Regions from separate parts of the Tumebacillus sp. BK434 genome, predicted to be linked through region 1. Evidence: riboswitches for the same ligand, from Rfam matches in the RefSeq annotation. Region 1 holds a riboswitch; the other holds the start of a gene.
What was found. Region 1 has a riboswitch for cyclic di-GMP ahead of EV586_RS04375 (glycoside hydrolase family 191 protein). Riboswitches for the same ligand answer to the same signal wherever they lie in the genome.
Positions count from the first base shown of each region.

Region 1 (7,756 bases):
AATCGCGGCGAGTCGTACATCCGCCGCTTCTGCAACCCGGATGAGCTGACGATCGGCACCAACATCGCAGCGCCCGACAAGGCGGTTTCCAACGTGGTGACCGGTGCGGAGCTGTTCATGCCGCTGGCTGGTCTCATCGACCTCGACGCGGAGATCTCCCGTCTGCAGAAGGAAGAGAAGAAGCTGGACGGCGAAGTGGAGCGCATCGAAAAGAAGCTGAACAACCAAGGCTTTGTGGCGAAAGCGCCGGCCGATGTCATCGAAACGGAAAAGGCCAAACTGGCCGACTACGAAGAGAAGCGCGAAAAAGTACGCGCCCGCATCGCAGAGTTGCGCGGCTAAAGGAGTACCAATTACGTGTCAGCGATAGAATGGATTCACAGCTTTGACCGCTTTGACGGAAAGGGCGGCATCAAGCCGGGGTTGGAGCGCATGGTGGCGATGCTCGACCGGCTGGGCCGTCCGCATGACCGTCTCCGATTTGTCCATGTGGCCGGCACGAACGGCAAAGGCTCCACCTGTTCTTATCTCGCCTCGATGTTGCAGGCAGAAGGATACAAAGTCGGACTGTACACCTCGCCCTATCTGATTCAGTTCCATGACCGAATGACTGTCGGCGGTGTGAACATTTCCGATGCCGAGCTGGAAGTGATCGCAAGCGAGCTGCGCCCCGTCGTCGAAGCAGTGGCGGCGACGGAAGCGGGGCGGCCGACCGAGTTTGAGGTGTTAAGCGTGTTGTCCATCCTGCACTACGCGCGGCAGGCGGTGGATGTGGTGGTGTGGGAGACGGGGCTAGGCGGGCGCTTGGATTCGACCAATGTGGTCACGCCGCTTCTGTCATTGATCACCAACGTCGGGATGGACCATCAGGCGATTCTCGGCGAGACGCTGGAACAGATCGCGGCCGAAAAAGCGGGTATCATCAAGCCCGGCGTACCGGTGCTGACCACCGCGCAAGGCGCCGCGCTGGCGGTGATCGCCGAGACAGCAGACGCCAACAGGTCGGAACTGTTGCAGCACGGCCGTGATTTTTCAGCGGAGCGCACGGCGTTCGGTTGGGACGGGCAGACGTTCGACTGGCAGGGGCTTGGCGTCCAACTGAACGGTCTGCAGATCAAGCTGCTCGGACCGCATCAGATCTGCAATGCGTCGCTGGCGGTGGCCGCCTGTCTGCAACTGCGTGAACTTGGCATCCCCGTCGCGGAGGCGAGCATCCGCCAGGGGCTATTGGACACCGTCTGGGCGGGGCGTCTGGAAGTGGTGGCCAAGGAGCCGCTGACGGTGCTCGACGGCGCACACAACCCGGAAGGCGCAGCGGCGCTGGGGACAGCGCTTCGGGAGTTGATGTCGGAGCAGAAGGCGGTGCTGATCGTCGGCGTGATGGCAGACAAGGCGATCCCGGAAGTGCTGGCGCCGCTCTTGCCGCTGGCCTCGCAGGTGATCGTCACGCGGGCCGACATGCCGCGCTCGGCGTCGGTGGACGCGATGGCCGAGATGATTGCTCGGCTCGACCCGCAGCTCCCGGTTGCCTTGACGCAAACGGTGGAAGAGGCGTTCAACCTGGCCGGGGAACGGGCGCGGGGGACGGGCGAGGCGATCGTTTGCACCGGTTCGCTGTACATGATCTCGGAAGCTCGCGCGCTGTTCTTTCATTAAATAGCAAATCATGCACAATGACGGCAAGGACCCTGGAGACAGGGTCCTTCTTTCATGGCCGGAGACGGGGAGGAGTGGTTAAAATGAAGATGCAGGCGATGTTGCGAAAGGCGTTGGAGCTGCTGGCGTCTGACGTGCATGTGACGGTTGGCGCGCCGCCGATGGTGCGGGTGGACGGGGAGTTGCGGCCGATGCCGGAGCAGGATGTGTTGCGTGCAGAGGACACGTCGGAGCTGGCCCAGGAACTGCTCGGTGCGAAAGGGTGGATGGAGCTGCGCGAGGGGGGCGAATGCGATTTGTCCTATCGATTGCCGGAGGGGGAGCGGTTTCGGGTGCAGGCGTTCCGCAGCATGGGAGAGGTGGCGCTGGCCATTCGGGTGATTCCAAGCCGGGTACCGACGGCGGAGGAGCTGGGGCTGTCCCGGACCGTTTTGTCGTTTGGGGAGCGGAGACAGGGCTTGTTTTTGGTGACGGGGCCAACGGGGAGCGGGAAGTCGACGACGCTCACCTGTTTGCTTGAGCAGATCAACCGGACGTCGCGGCGGCGGATCATCACGCTCGAGGACCCGGTCGAGTATGTGCATGCCCATCAGCAGAGCCTGATCGATCAGCGGGAGGTCGGGCGCGATACGCGGTCGTTTGCGGACGGGCTGCGGGCAGCGCTGCGGCAAGACCCGGATGTGATCTTCGTCGGAGAGATGCGAGATCTGGAGACGATCGCCACGGCGGTCACCGCGGCCGAGACGGGTCATCTGGTGCTGGCGACGTTGCACACGTCAGACGCCCCGCAGACGATCGACCGCATCCTCGATGTGTTCCCGGCCGTTGGACAGCGCCAGATCCGCTCCCAGCTGGCCTCCGTGCTGCTTGGCGTCGTCTCTCAGCGCCTTCTGCCCAAGCGCGGCGGCGGCCGGGTCGCCGTCCAAGAGATCCTCGTCAACACGCCCGGCGTCGCCAATCTCATCCGCACTGAGCAGTCCCACCAGCTGCGCACCGCCATGCAAACAGGCAAAGCGCACGGCATGCAGACGTTTGAGCAGCACCTGCATGAATTAGTCTGCCGCGGGTTGATCGATGCAGACACAGCAAACAAGCACCTCTCGTCCTAGCAGGTGCAAACGGGTTGTTGATTCGGAAGGAGAGTGTCGATGAATGAGCTGGATGCATGTTATGCAACACGGGATAGTAAGGGGAGGTGGTGATGATGAAGGGGCGTCCAAGAAGTAGCAGCGCGAAACTGCGAGGTCATCGTTCGACAGGCGTCGCCCTGTCAGCATTCGTCTTGCCGATTGTGGTAGTTCATGGGGGATTCTCCGGGGAAACAGGCGTGGCGGCGGTGTTGTTTTTGGTGCTCATCCTGCTGACTGTCACCGATTTGCAATCGATGCTGATGCCGAACCGGATCGTCTATCCGTCGCTTGCGATCTTGTTTCTGCTGCGGCTGTTGATTCATCAGGAGCCGTTTTTCCAGTACCTGCTGGGCTGTGCAGTCGGCTTTACCGCGCTGGCGGTGCTGGGGCTGGTGACGAACGGGATGGGGGGCGGCGATGTAAAAGTGTTCGCTTTGATCGGACTGGTTCTGGGGGTCAAAGGGGTGTTATTGGCCCTGTTCTTCTCCTGTCTGTGGGGCACGCTGATCGGTCTTCCGCTCTTGTGGACGCGGCGGATTCGGCCCGGCCAGCACATTCCTTTTGGTCCGTTTATCCTGCTTGGCACTTTCTCGACATGGGCTTACGGCGGCGCGCTGTGGGGGTGGTATTGGCAGCAGTGGAGCGCACCGGCAGACGGACTGTCCTTCTTTTTGTTGGTTCTTGTAACTTTACCACCCGCATAATCTGTCTACGTACCTCCAGTGCCGGAGTGAAAGGAGTGCGTCAAATCCTGTCGAATCGATGCAATATTCAGTTATTTCCATTTCTGCCCATTGCCAGATTCGGAAAGTAGGGTTATACTGTATCCAGTTCTTGTCCGCATGATATTGGGGGTAGTTTCCAGCGTGGGAAATTACAAAAAAAGAGGTGGTTGAGTGCAAAAGGTCAACCGTAAGTCTGTTTACTGCCTTTCTGCAGCGGCTGTCGCACTCCTGATCGGAGGCGTGGCAACAGCAACGTCCACTTACAAGACGGTAACCTTGGAAGTTGACGGACAGAAGCAGGAAATCTCCGGTTTCCAAGTGGGGACGGTAGGAGAGCTGTTGCGCGACAAAGGCGTGACAGTAGGAACAGAAGACTTGGTGCAACCTGCAGCTATAGACGCACTTGCAGAAGGAACGATCATCACAGTCACACATGCAAAATCCATTCAAATCCAGGACGGCACCAATGAAGTGGTCAGCGTGAAAACGCAGGCCGGCACGACAGAAGAATTGCTCAAAGAACTAGGTATCAAGCTGAATCAGGCTGATAAGACCAATCTGGAATTAAGAGCCTCCATCGAAAACGGACAAAAGATCACGATCACACGCAGATCTGAAGAAGTGAAAGTCGCAGAGGAATCCATACCTTTTCAGACCGAACGCCAGCCAGATGCCAACTTGTACACAGGCACTGAGAAAGTGCTGACATCCGGTGTGGAAGGGAAAGCCAAGATCACAACGAAAATTGTGTTCGAAAATGGCAAAGAAGTCGATCGCAAAGACGAGCGCACAGTCGTCAGCGCGCCGGTCAACCAGGTCGTCTCCTACGGAACGCAGCAGCGTCCGGTTGTGGTGGCGAGCAGGGGGAGCGATACCAACCTGACCGCAATGAAAGTGCTCACCATGGCTGCCTCGGCGTACTCGATGCCGGGAGAGCGGACTGCCTCGGGCGGTGCTGCCGGGCAGGGGACGATCGCGGTGGATCCGAACGTGATTCCGCTCGGTACGAAGCTGTATATCGAGGGATACGGATACGGAGTAGCCAGCGATGTCGGCGGGGCGATCAAAGGCAATCGAATTGACATTCATTTTGATACTCGCGAACAGGCACTTCAATTCGGCCGCCGTGCAGTGAAGGTTCACATCCTGAACTGATCGGATCTCTCTATAAGATTAGACGGAAAAAGGTGTTCTCAGGTTTCGTGCCTGAGCACACCTTTTTTTATTTTATCGCTCTTTTTTCTTTGTCATAGCTTTGCAGAACTTTTCATAGACTCTAGCAACTAGACTCGGAATCTGAAAAGGAGCGGTGAGCATGGACAAACCACAAATCAACGTACATATCAAAAGCAAAAGCACAAGTAAGGCCGACGCCTGCACCCGATTTCCATCCCGCCTGCAGCGCGGGCTGAAGAGCAGCGCCGGCAAGGGGCGAATCTTGTTTCCGTTACTTCTCGCCACGCTGACCGGCGTCTTGCTTGGCGTTTGCCTGCTCCTGTTGTTCAAAGGACAGACCGCGTCTGGCATCGTCTCCGCCACATCGCCCGATGCGCCCGCCGCACAGCCGGGCGGAGTCCCGGCCTTCGGTGCCGAGGCAGAATTGCCCGGCGTCTCCTTGTACGCGATGCAGATCGGCGTGTTCAAAGACCGCGCCCGTGCTGAAGCGCTGCAAGCGGCCGTCGCCGACAAGGGCGTCGGCACGGTAATCCGTGGAACCGAACAGTTTCAGGTCTTCACCGCCGTCACCGCTGACAAAGCGGCTGGCAAGCAACTCGAAGCGGCGCTGAAAGATCTGGAGATCCAGCACTATCCCAAGGAGTTCATCATCGAAGCTCGCAGCGGCAAGCTGACGGGCGTCGCCGAAGCGGACGCGAAAACGATCACCACCGGCATCGCGAAGGAATTGCAGCTCGCCGCCGCGATCATGCCGCTGGCGCTCGAACCGTCGCCCGATGCGTCCAAAGCCAAAGCGCTGGCGCCGGAGCTCGCCGCGCTCGACGGCGAGCTGAAAAACTGGCAGACCATCCTCGCCAAGGCGAATCGCACGGAGGAGAAAGTCCTGTTGGAAAAAATGCACGGCTCGCTGTCGGAAGCGGTGAAAGCGGTGCAAGAAGGAAGGGGTATGTTTGCCGCACAAGTTAAATTGACCGCTTTTTATCTCGGCTATGAATCGCTCGTTAGCAACTTGTTGAAAAGTGAGTAGACAAAGCGGGGTACGGCATTTACAATAGGGGTAACCTCATACGGGTAAGGGCAAACTTGTCGAAAGGCAAGGACGCAAAGCCATGGGTCTTCGGACGGCAGCAAGCTGTCACAGATCGCCAGGTTGCAGGAGGCAGACCTTACTCTGCCGCACTCCAGCGCCCTTCCTGATACGGAGAGGGCGTTTTTCATCTTTGCAACAAGGAGTGTAGACCTCATGAATAAAATGATGCGTAACCTCTCGACCCTATGTCTTGCATGCACTCTGGTCACGGGGGTGGCCGTCGCAGACACCGCGCTGGCTCAGCCGGTCGCAGCCGTCAAGCAAAAGCCCAGCTCCCTGACCGGGATCAATTCCTATACAATCTTCTACGGCGAGCCGAAACCGGCCGTCTTGCAAAAGCTGACCGCCTATGAACTGGTCGTGATCGAACCGCGCCTGTGGACCAAGGCTCAAGTTGACACCTTGAAGCAAAAAGGGGTCAAGGTGCTCGGCTACCTCAGTGTGCTGGAGCAATACAAAGACTCCGACCTGCTGAAACAGGCAACAAACGGCGACTATCTGACCATCAAAGGCAAGCGCGACTTCCGTTCGGACTGGGAGTCCTGGTCGATGGACATCAACAGCGCACACTACCGTCAACTGCTGCTCGAAGATTATCGCAGCCAAGTGCTCGCTAAAGGTCTGAACGGCGTGTTCCTCGACACGATGGGCAACGCCGATGACGGCATCTGGCCGTCTGATGTCTCCAATCGCCAGCGTGAAGGGGCGGTGCAGTTCGTCGCCTCGCTGCGTGCGGACTTCCCGGCGCAGACGATCGTGCAAAACTGGGGCCTGACCGCGCTGAAAGACCGCACGGCGCCGTACATCGACGGCATTTTGTGGGAAGACTTCGACCCGCAGGTGGTCAGCAAAGACCAGTGGAGCCAGAACCGGATGAAAGAGCTGTCCGCCCTGAAGCAGAAGCACGGCCTCACGGTGCTGACGGTGGACATTGGGCTGACCGGCAAGCAGAAGACCAGCTATCTGCAGCTCAACAGCAAGCTCGGCTATGTGGGGCAAGTGATCAAGAAAAGCTATGATGAACTCTAAAATGTACCGGATTTGAATGAACCGGTTCGGATATAACGGCAAAGTATGGTACGATAGAGTAATATTTGCACATACAAAGGAGTTTCTCTATCATGACAGCATATCGAGTTGAAAAAGACCTTCTCGGCACAAAAGACGTGCCGGCAGACGCATATTACGGCATTCAGACCCTGCGCGCCGTGGAGAACTTCCCGATCACGGGCATCCCGCCGCATGTGGAGATGATCCGCGCCCTGGCAGCCGTCAAAAAAGCGGCCGCGCTGGCGAACATGGAAGTGGGCGTCTTGAAGAAAAAGATTGGGGAAGCGATCGCCCAAGCTGCTGATGAAGTGCTTGACGGTCAATTCCACGATCAGTTTATCGTCGATTCCATCCAAGGCGGTGCCGGCACTTCGATGAACATGAACGCCAACGAGGTGATCGCCAACCGCGCGATCGAGCTGCTCGGCGGCGCGAAAGGCGAATATCTGCACTGCTCGCCGAACACGCACGTCAACATGGCGCAGTCGACCAACGACGTGTTCCCGACGGCGATCCGCATCGCCTCGCTGAATCTGGCGCAAGGCGTCGTCACAGAGCTGGACAACCTCCGCAACGCTTTGCAGGCGAAGGCACAGGAGTTTGACCAGGTGATCAAGATGGGCCGCACCCATCTGCAAGACGCGGTGCCGATCCGCCTCGGACAGGAATTTTCCGCTTATGCGCGGGTGATCTCCCGCGACTATGATCGCGTCGTGCGCTCGCTCGACAACCTGCGCGAGATCAACATGGGCGCGACGGCGGTCGGCACCGGCCTGAACGCCGACCCGCGCTACATCGTCAAAGTGGCCGAGCATCTCCGCTCGATCACCGGGCTCGACCTCAAGCGGGCTGACGATCTCGTCGATGCCACACAGAACACAGACGCCTACACCGAAGTGTCGGGCGCGCTGAAGATCTGCGCCGTGAAC
Region 1 is NZ_SLXS01000001.1:1,208,587-1,216,342, reverse strand. Features, by position in the region: gene EV586_RS04405 (valine--tRNA ligase) at 1-342, shown strand, start outside; gene EV586_RS04400 (bifunctional folylpolyglutamate synthase/dihydrofolate synthase) at 358-1,656, shown strand; gene EV586_RS04395 (type IV pilus twitching motility protein PilT) at 1,740-2,765, shown strand; gene EV586_RS04390 (prepilin peptidase) at 2,861-3,490, shown strand; gene EV586_RS04385 (3D domain-containing protein) at 3,683-4,666, shown strand; gene EV586_RS04380 (SPOR domain-containing protein) at 4,827-5,714, shown strand; cyclic di-GMP riboswitch class I at 5,754-5,845, shown strand; gene EV586_RS04375 (glycoside hydrolase family 191 protein) at 5,931-6,806, shown strand; gene aspA (aspartate ammonia-lyase) at 6,899-7,756, shown strand, end outside.

Region 2 (7,756 bases), on a different contig from region 1:
ATCACACTTTTTTACTCGGATTAAAAAAAGCCGAGAAAAATTCTCGGCTTTAGGCAACTTTTTTTGATTAGGCGGTAATCAGCTCGCCAAAAGAGTGTTTGCGGAACTGCTCCCACTCCTGATACAAGGACACCGACAGATGCATCGCTTCCATCATGCCGACCGAATGGCCGTGCTTTTGATAGAGGTGCAAGGACTGCGACAGATGGTTGATCGCGTCTTTCAATCTGTGCTCCGCCCGGTACAGGTCGGCCAGCAGGCGATGCGCCCGCGCCAGTTCCAAGTCGTCGCCTGTGATCAGATCCAGCGATTCGCGGACCAGACTGATCGCCGTGCCCGTCTCGCCGGCCATCTGCAGCACAAAGGCGGTCTCGAGCTGGGTCAGGCCGATGTTGTAGCGGTCATCCTGCTTCATGTAGCGCTCGGTGCACTCATCGAGGATCTGCAGCGCCTCGTCGATCTTGCCGTGCTGCTTCGCCATCAGCACCGCCAGGGAAAGCTTGACTTCGGTGGCGAGGTCGAAGTGGTTGAGACTTCTGAAAATCGCATGCGCCCGCTCGGAGAACAAAGACGCCTGATCGAAATTGTTCGAATCGTGATAGGTGAGCGACAAGGTGAGGAACATCTGCCCGAGGTCTTCCAGCGACACTTTTTCCTTGCGCTCCTCGAACGCTTGCTGCAAATAGAGCACCGCTTCTTGAGAGACGCCGAGCCGGTGGTAGGTGTTGCCGATCGAGGTCAAGAGCTGTGCGCGGTCGAACGGATCGGCTTCCACGCGGTCGAGCATCTCGTACGCTTTTTTCCAATGATAGAGGGCGAGCTGGTACTGGCCGGAATGCTCGGCGACTTCACCGAGGCGGAGGTAGATCGTAAACACCTGATGAAGATTACCGTGCGACTCGGCCAGCAGCCGGTCGAGCATTTCGATCGCTTCGTCGTATTTGCCCAGCTCCTGGCAGCATTTTGCCATGGTCATATGAAACTCTTCCGCTTCCCCTTGGCCGAAATCCTGCATGCTCTTCAGCAATGAATACGCTTTCGCATAGGAGCCGGAAGCCATCAGCGCTTTGGCGAGGGTGAAGGAAGAGCGTTGGCGGACGTTCGTTTCCGTATCGGAGACAAAATATTCGATCGGACGGGCCAGGCGATCGGCAAGTGCAGCCAGCACTTTATAAGAAGGATAGGCTTTGCCGTTTTCGATCTGGCAGATCATGCTGGAGGTGACGATGCCGCGCGCGAGGTCGTTTTGGGTCATCTCCGATTCTTTGCGGGCTTTCTTTATGCGTTCTCCCAATGAGGAGTTATTCATGAAATGAGCCTCCCTTAATCCATATTTATCACGATAGGAACCTTTAGATTTATCGTATCAATCTGATAATTTATAATCAAAAGACCGAGAGGCATTCCGGGAGCGGTGGGGATTCTCACGCGAGGATTCGCATTTGTTTTCTTCCGTTTTGATAGTTATTTTACGTTATAAGAGAAAAATAAGTTGGAATTTGTCGAAACTTACAGCCTAAATTACGGAAGAAGTCGATTGAGTATAGTTCAAAAAAATTTTTGCGAGTTTTTGAGCGACTCCCCCATAAAAACGGGGGGAACATCGTACCCTATGATATATCACCCTTACCCCATTGCACTGGGGGCGCAGTCCTACCCAACTGCGCCCCCCTTTTCTTTTATTAGCAGGAATATAATCGTACACATGGAATTTATTATAGATCACCGCTTTGAAGCACTCGAGGGGGTCGCCTGCGTTGGCGCACGATATTGACACCAAGATTCTCGACCAGGCCATACAGGGCACCCTGCTGGCGATCGAGGAAGGGAAACATCAGGTCTTTGAGATCGCCGAAAGCGCGCGCAAGGAACACCAAGCCCTGCGCGATGAATCTGCGATCGTGCAAAGACAAGTGCAGGAGACGATCCAGGAGGTTGACCGCTTGGAGGCGCAATACCGCCTCGCCCGCCGCACGCTGGTGGAGGTCAGCCAGGACTTTGGAAAATATACAGAGGCGACGATCAAGGAATCGTATGACGCCGCGCACGTGCTGCAGGCGCAACTGCTCGTCACCCGCGAACGGGAGGATGCGCTGCGCGCCCGCCGCGACGATCTCGACCGCCGGCTGCGCAACTTGGAGGAGACGATCCACAAGGCGGAAGCGCTGGTCACCCAGCTGTCGATCGCGTTTTCCTATCTCTCCGGAGACTTGCAGAACCTCGGCACCGCACTGAAAAACGCCGAACAGCGCCAGTACCTCGGCATGCGCGTCATCCAGGCGCAGGAAGAGGAGCGCAAGCGCGTCGCCCGCGAGATCCACGACGGGCCGGCGCAGATGATGGCGAACGTCGTGCTGCGCGCCGAGATCTGCGAGCGGATGCTCGACCGCGATGTGGACAAGGTGCGCGGGGAACTGCGCGAACTGAAGGAGATGGTGCGCGCCTCGCTGTCGGAAGTGCGCCAGATCATCTTCGACCTGCGCCCGATGGCGCTCGACGACTTGGGCATCGTGCCGACCTTGCGCCGCTATCTCGCCGATTTTCAGGACAAGCACAAGGTGATCACCGAGCTCAAGGTGTTCGGACGCGAGCGGCGCTTCAACTCCGCGCTGGAAGTGGCGGTGTTCCGCACCGTGCAGGAAGCGCTGAACAACATTTGGAAACACGCCAAGGCCAAAGTGACCAATGTCAAATTGGAACTAACCGAGAAGCAAATCGCAGTGCATATAGATGATGACGGCGTAGGGTTTGCCGTGGAGGAAGCGATGCAGAGCCGCGAAGACGGGCATTTTGGCCTGATCGGAATGAAGGAGCGCATCCAACTGCTCGAAGGCAAGGTGGAGATCAAGTCCGCACCGAACAAGGGAACCCGCGTACACATCACGTTACCGATCACGGATTAAGGGAGGCGATCGTCATGGAGCAACATCAGAAGATCAAACTTTTTTTGGCGGATGACCACACGCTGTTTCGCCAGGGGCTGCGTCGCATTTTTGAGCTGGAGGATGATATGGAAATCGTCGGCGAATGCAGCGATGGTGAAGCGGCGGTGAGTCTGGTGCTCGAGATCAAGCCGCAGGTCGTGCTGATGGACATCAACATGCCCAAGCGCACGGGCGTGGAAGCGACCCGGCTGATCAAGGAGGCCGACCCGGACATCCGCATTCTGATCCTGTCGATCCACGATGATGAAGCGTACATCTTCGAGACGATCCGCGCCGGCGCGAACGGCTATCTGCTGAAAGACGTTGAATCGGATGTGCTGGTCGAAGCGGTGCGCCAGGTGGCAGGCGGCTCTTCGTTCATTCATCCGCAAGTGACCACCAAGCTGCTCGACGAGTTCAAGCGCCTGTCCAACCAGGTGTATGACGGCGACTTCGAGCAGGGGGAACCGGAACTGTCTTCCGAATGGCAGGACATTCTGACCCAGCGCGAGATGGAGATCCTGAAGCTGATGGCGGAAGGCAAAAGCAACCGCACGATCGGCGAGACGCTGTTCATCTCCGAGAAGACGGTGAAAAATCATGTCTCTTCCATCCTCGGCAAACTGTCGGTCGATGACCGCACACAGGCGGTGATCACCGCGGCAAAACGCTGCTGGGTGAAATTATAGGCAAAAAGCACGTGGGCGAACGGAGCGGCATATATTGACACTACAACCCTGCAAGGAGGTGTCAAGAGTGCTCGCTCTTTTCATTTGGGGATTTGCGTTGTATGGCATCTTTATGGCGCTGTGGAAAGCTGTGCGGTTTATGGCGCAGAGAAACCGGCGGGGAGTGCCGGTGACAGCAATCCTGATCGTGCGGGAGGGGGCCTCTTACATCGAAGGCATCCTCCGGACGCTGACGACAGCCGAACCGTTTTGCGGACGCGAGCTCGAAGTGGTCGTCATCGACTGCGGGTCGCGCGATGAGACGGTCAAGATCGTCGAGTCGATCGCGCAAAAGCGGGGCACGGTCAGCCTGATCCGCGCGGGCGGCGAAGACCCGGCTCTGTCCTTGCCGGCGCTGTTCGGCAGCCGCGGGCGCAGCGTGCACTGCTTGTTCGACCTGCGCGGCAAAGTCTCGCCGCTGGAAGTGGTGCCGACGCTGGCAGCGTTTTGGAGCGATGAAACGGTTTGAACAAAACGGGACTTTAGACCTATGTACGAGCGGGATGCCCCGAGCATATAATAAAGCCATAAGATGAGTCAATCAATAAAGGCAAACCCGCTGAAAAGCGGCGACGCAAAGCCATGGGTCTAACGTCAACTCTCCCTAAGTTGACCATGATTGCCAGGTTGCTGATTGATACGGTCGCGGACTGTTACCCCACAGTCTGCAAAGTATCCGCCTCGGCAACCCACCGAAGGTGGATTTTTTTATCAGCAGTGACTCATCGGGTAGCATAACTCATTTACCCTTTTTGTAATCCCCCTACCCCCCACACAAAGGAGCCCTTTACGAGTCCCCAACTCGTAGAGGGCTCTTTTGCATGGTGGGGATTTTGCGTTTTACACCGAAAAAAGGACTCCTTCCGGGTGGAAGGAGTCGATTATTAGAAAAGAAGGAGGTCATGTAATGAAAAAGTCACTCGCAACACTGGTGATGTCGTCCGTACTTTAGTATATGCAGCATCTGGTGTTTGATGCAGGCTTTACAAAAGGTTCATCATTTCTTCATGTTGTTTTGCCATACTGGAAGTAGCAACCATCCGGGGGAGGGCTTACATCATGGTGAAGAAAAAGAGAAGCAAGGGCGTTTCGGTGCAAACTAGGCTCACGCTGTTTGTGTCCGCGCTCTTGCTTCTTGTCGTTTTGGCGATGGGGGGCACGGTGTACGCGGTGCTGGCGAAAGACTTGAAGCGAAGCGCCGATTTTCAATTGCAAGGCCACGCTGCACAGACGGCGAAGCAAGTGGGGATTCTCTTGCAGACGTCCGACTCCCGCATGTTCGAGCGGGAAGCAACATACGTCGTGGAAAACGGGCTCCGCTCCTTCGAGCAGATCGGCTGGCACGTGCAGTCGACACTGCTCCGCCCCGACGGCGAACCTGCGCTGGAGCGGGGAAATGCTCTGCAGATCGGGCAAGAGCTGAAAGCGAAGATCATCCAGCAAAAGTCGGGGATTCTGCAGAGCAGCGACTTTGGAACAGGGAATGCATCTGCAGGTGGAACCGGCGCTCAAGGGGACGAAGGAGCAGCGGCGGGAATGGCCGATGGCGGATTCGGCGCGGGTGGGACCTATGCGTTTGAATTTGTGCCGGAGCGGAATCTGGTCTATGTGGCGGCGGTGTCGGACGAGCAGATTTTTGCATCGCTTACCGAACTGCGCAATCTGACGCTGCTGTTGGCAGGAGCCGCACTGGTCATCGGGAATCTCGGGGTCTGGTTCTACACGCGGAAGATTCAGCAGTCGCTGCTGGCGATTCGCAAGCTGATGCGGGAAGTGGCCGGCGGCAAGCTGCACAGCCGGTATGGCAGCCGGAATGACTATAAAGAGATCACAGACTTGGGCGAAGCGGTCAATTCGATGATCGACAACCTGCACCGCCTGATCGGACAGGTCGGGGCGATCGCCGGCGAGGTGGCCGTCGCGTCGCAAGCGCTGTCCCGGAACGCGGAGACCACGTCGGAAGGCATCCGCCACGTGGCAGCGACGATCCAAGAGGTCGCTTCCGGCGCGGACGCCCAGGCGGAGTCGGCGGTGGAATCGGCCGGGGCGATGGACGCGATGGCGCATGAGATCGCCCGCATCGTCAAACGCTCGCACGGTGTCGCCGCAGAATCGGCCCAGACGGCGCAGGAAGCGGAACAAGGCAACCTGGCGATCCAGCAGACGATCCGCCAGATGAACTTCATCAACCAGACGGCCGGCACGACCGCTCAGGCGGTGCAGGCGCTGGAGAAGCGCTCGCAGCAGGTCGGAAAGATCGTCGAAGTGATCACCGGGATCGCCGCCCAGACCAATCTGCTCGCCTTAAACGCCTCGATCGAAGCGGCCCGCGCAGGTGAACACGGCAAGGGGTTCGCCGTCGTCGCCGACGAAGTGTCGAAACTGGCCCTGCAGTCACAAGGGTCAGCCCGGCAGATCACCGAACTGATTCGCGAGATGCAGGCGGAGACACAGCGCGTCGTGCAGGCGATGGGCGCAGGTTCCCAAGAGGTGCAGGCCGGCATCGTGCTGGTCGACCGGGCAGGCGAAACGTTCCAGCGCATCTTGCAGGCGGCCGAGCATGTCGCGGTGCAAGTGCAGAAGATCACCAACGCCTCGCAGGAGATGTCGCGCCGCTCGGAAGAAGTGGCAGCCGGCGTGGACGTGGTGAAGCAGATCTCTCAGGAATCGGCCGCTTCCTCGCAACTGTGCGCTGAAGCGTCGGTCGTGCAGCTGGCTTCCATGGAGGACGTGTTTGCATCGGCCGATCGCCTGCGCAAAATGGCGGCGGAGCTCCAACGTTCGATATCGCGGTTTCAAGTCGAGGCAGAAGCGTCATAAGCTTCTGCCCGATTTTTTCCCAAAATAATTTTATAGAAAAATAAAGAGTATTAACGCTGTGTAAAAGCGATACTGGTATTTCGCAGATATTTTTACTATAATAGTAGTGTCAAAGATTCTGTAAACTCTCAAATTCATGTAGATGAAGCGTAAATATGCATGGAGCTGGCAATGGGGGCTGGAGGTGAACGGGTGATCGAAAAGCAGATGGGAGTCAGCCGCTCGGTGTTTCGCATCGTGACCAGCGCTGTGCTCTCTTTTGGGTGTGTGATGGCGGTCGTGTGGATGCTGGAAGCGGCACGCGCCGCCGCGTTGTTTGGCTGGTCGTGGGGGCCGCAGCCGAATCAGGAAGTGGTCACGCTGCGGGTTCTGGTGATCTATGCGCTCGTGATGGCAAGTTTGATGGTCCGGTATCTGTTTGCCGAGTATGATGTGGTGACCGACCGGCTGCGAATGAAAGTCTATCTGGCGAATGGCTATATTTTTTTGATTTCGTTGATCGCACTTTTCTTAAAGTTTTTTGAGGGTGATAGGTTCCGCCAGGCCGAAGCGGTGGTCGACGTGATCGGTCTGACCTGTGTCGCCGCCACGGTGTACGCCTTGTATCTGCTGGTGATGATCTACCACAATGTGCAGAAGCGGCTGGAGAATGAGCGGGAGTTGTCGGAGCAGCTGTATCAGCAGTTGACCACCGACAACTTGACGGGGATTCCCGGACGCGTCTTGTTCATGGAGCATCTGGCCGCTGCGATCGACACGGCGCAGAAGAAAGGCACGCGCGGTGCGGTGCTGTTTTTTGACTTGGATGATTTCAAGATGTTTAACGACTCGCTCGGCCACTCCTTTGGCGACAAAGTGCTGACGGCGGTGGCGAAGCGGATCCGCGCGCATCTGTCGTCCGGGATGCGGCTGTACCGCTTGGGCGGCGATGAATTTGTGATCATTTTGGAAAAGGATGCCAGCGTTACCGATCATGCGCTGCAGGCGGCCGAGCAGATTTTTGCCGTGATGAAACAGAAGCTGCAAGTGGACGATCAGGAGCTGTTCATCAACCTCTCGCTCGGCATCTCGCGCTTCCCGGAGGACGGCAGCGATGTGCATACGCTGTACCGCAATGCGGAGATGGCGATGTACCATGCCAAACAGGCCGGGCGCAACCATCACCAGCTGTACGATGCGGAGATGAACGCCCGCGCGGCGGAGCGGCTGCTGCTCGCCGGCGACCTGCGCAAAGGCTTGGAGCGGGAGGAGTTTTTTCTCGCCTACCAGCCGCAGGTCTGCCTG
Region 2 is NZ_SLXS01000002.1:250,023-257,778, forward strand. Features, by position in the region: gene EV586_RS05650 (helix-turn-helix domain-containing protein) at 68-1,309, opposite strand; gene EV586_RS05655 (sensor histidine kinase) at 1,758-2,903, shown strand; gene EV586_RS05660 (response regulator transcription factor) at 2,918-3,613, shown strand; gene EV586_RS05665 (glycosyltransferase family protein) at 3,681-4,121, shown strand; cyclic di-GMP riboswitch class I at 4,192-4,287, shown strand; gene EV586_RS05670 (methyl-accepting chemotaxis protein) at 4,712-6,472, shown strand; gene EV586_RS05675 (putative bifunctional diguanylate cyclase/phosphodiesterase) at 6,665-7,756, shown strand, end outside.
Region 2: linked by a shared signal. The riboswitch ahead of EV586_RS05670 (methyl-accepting chemotaxis protein) and the one ahead of EV586_RS04375 (glycoside hydrolase family 191 protein) in region 1 are both predicted to bind cyclic di-GMP.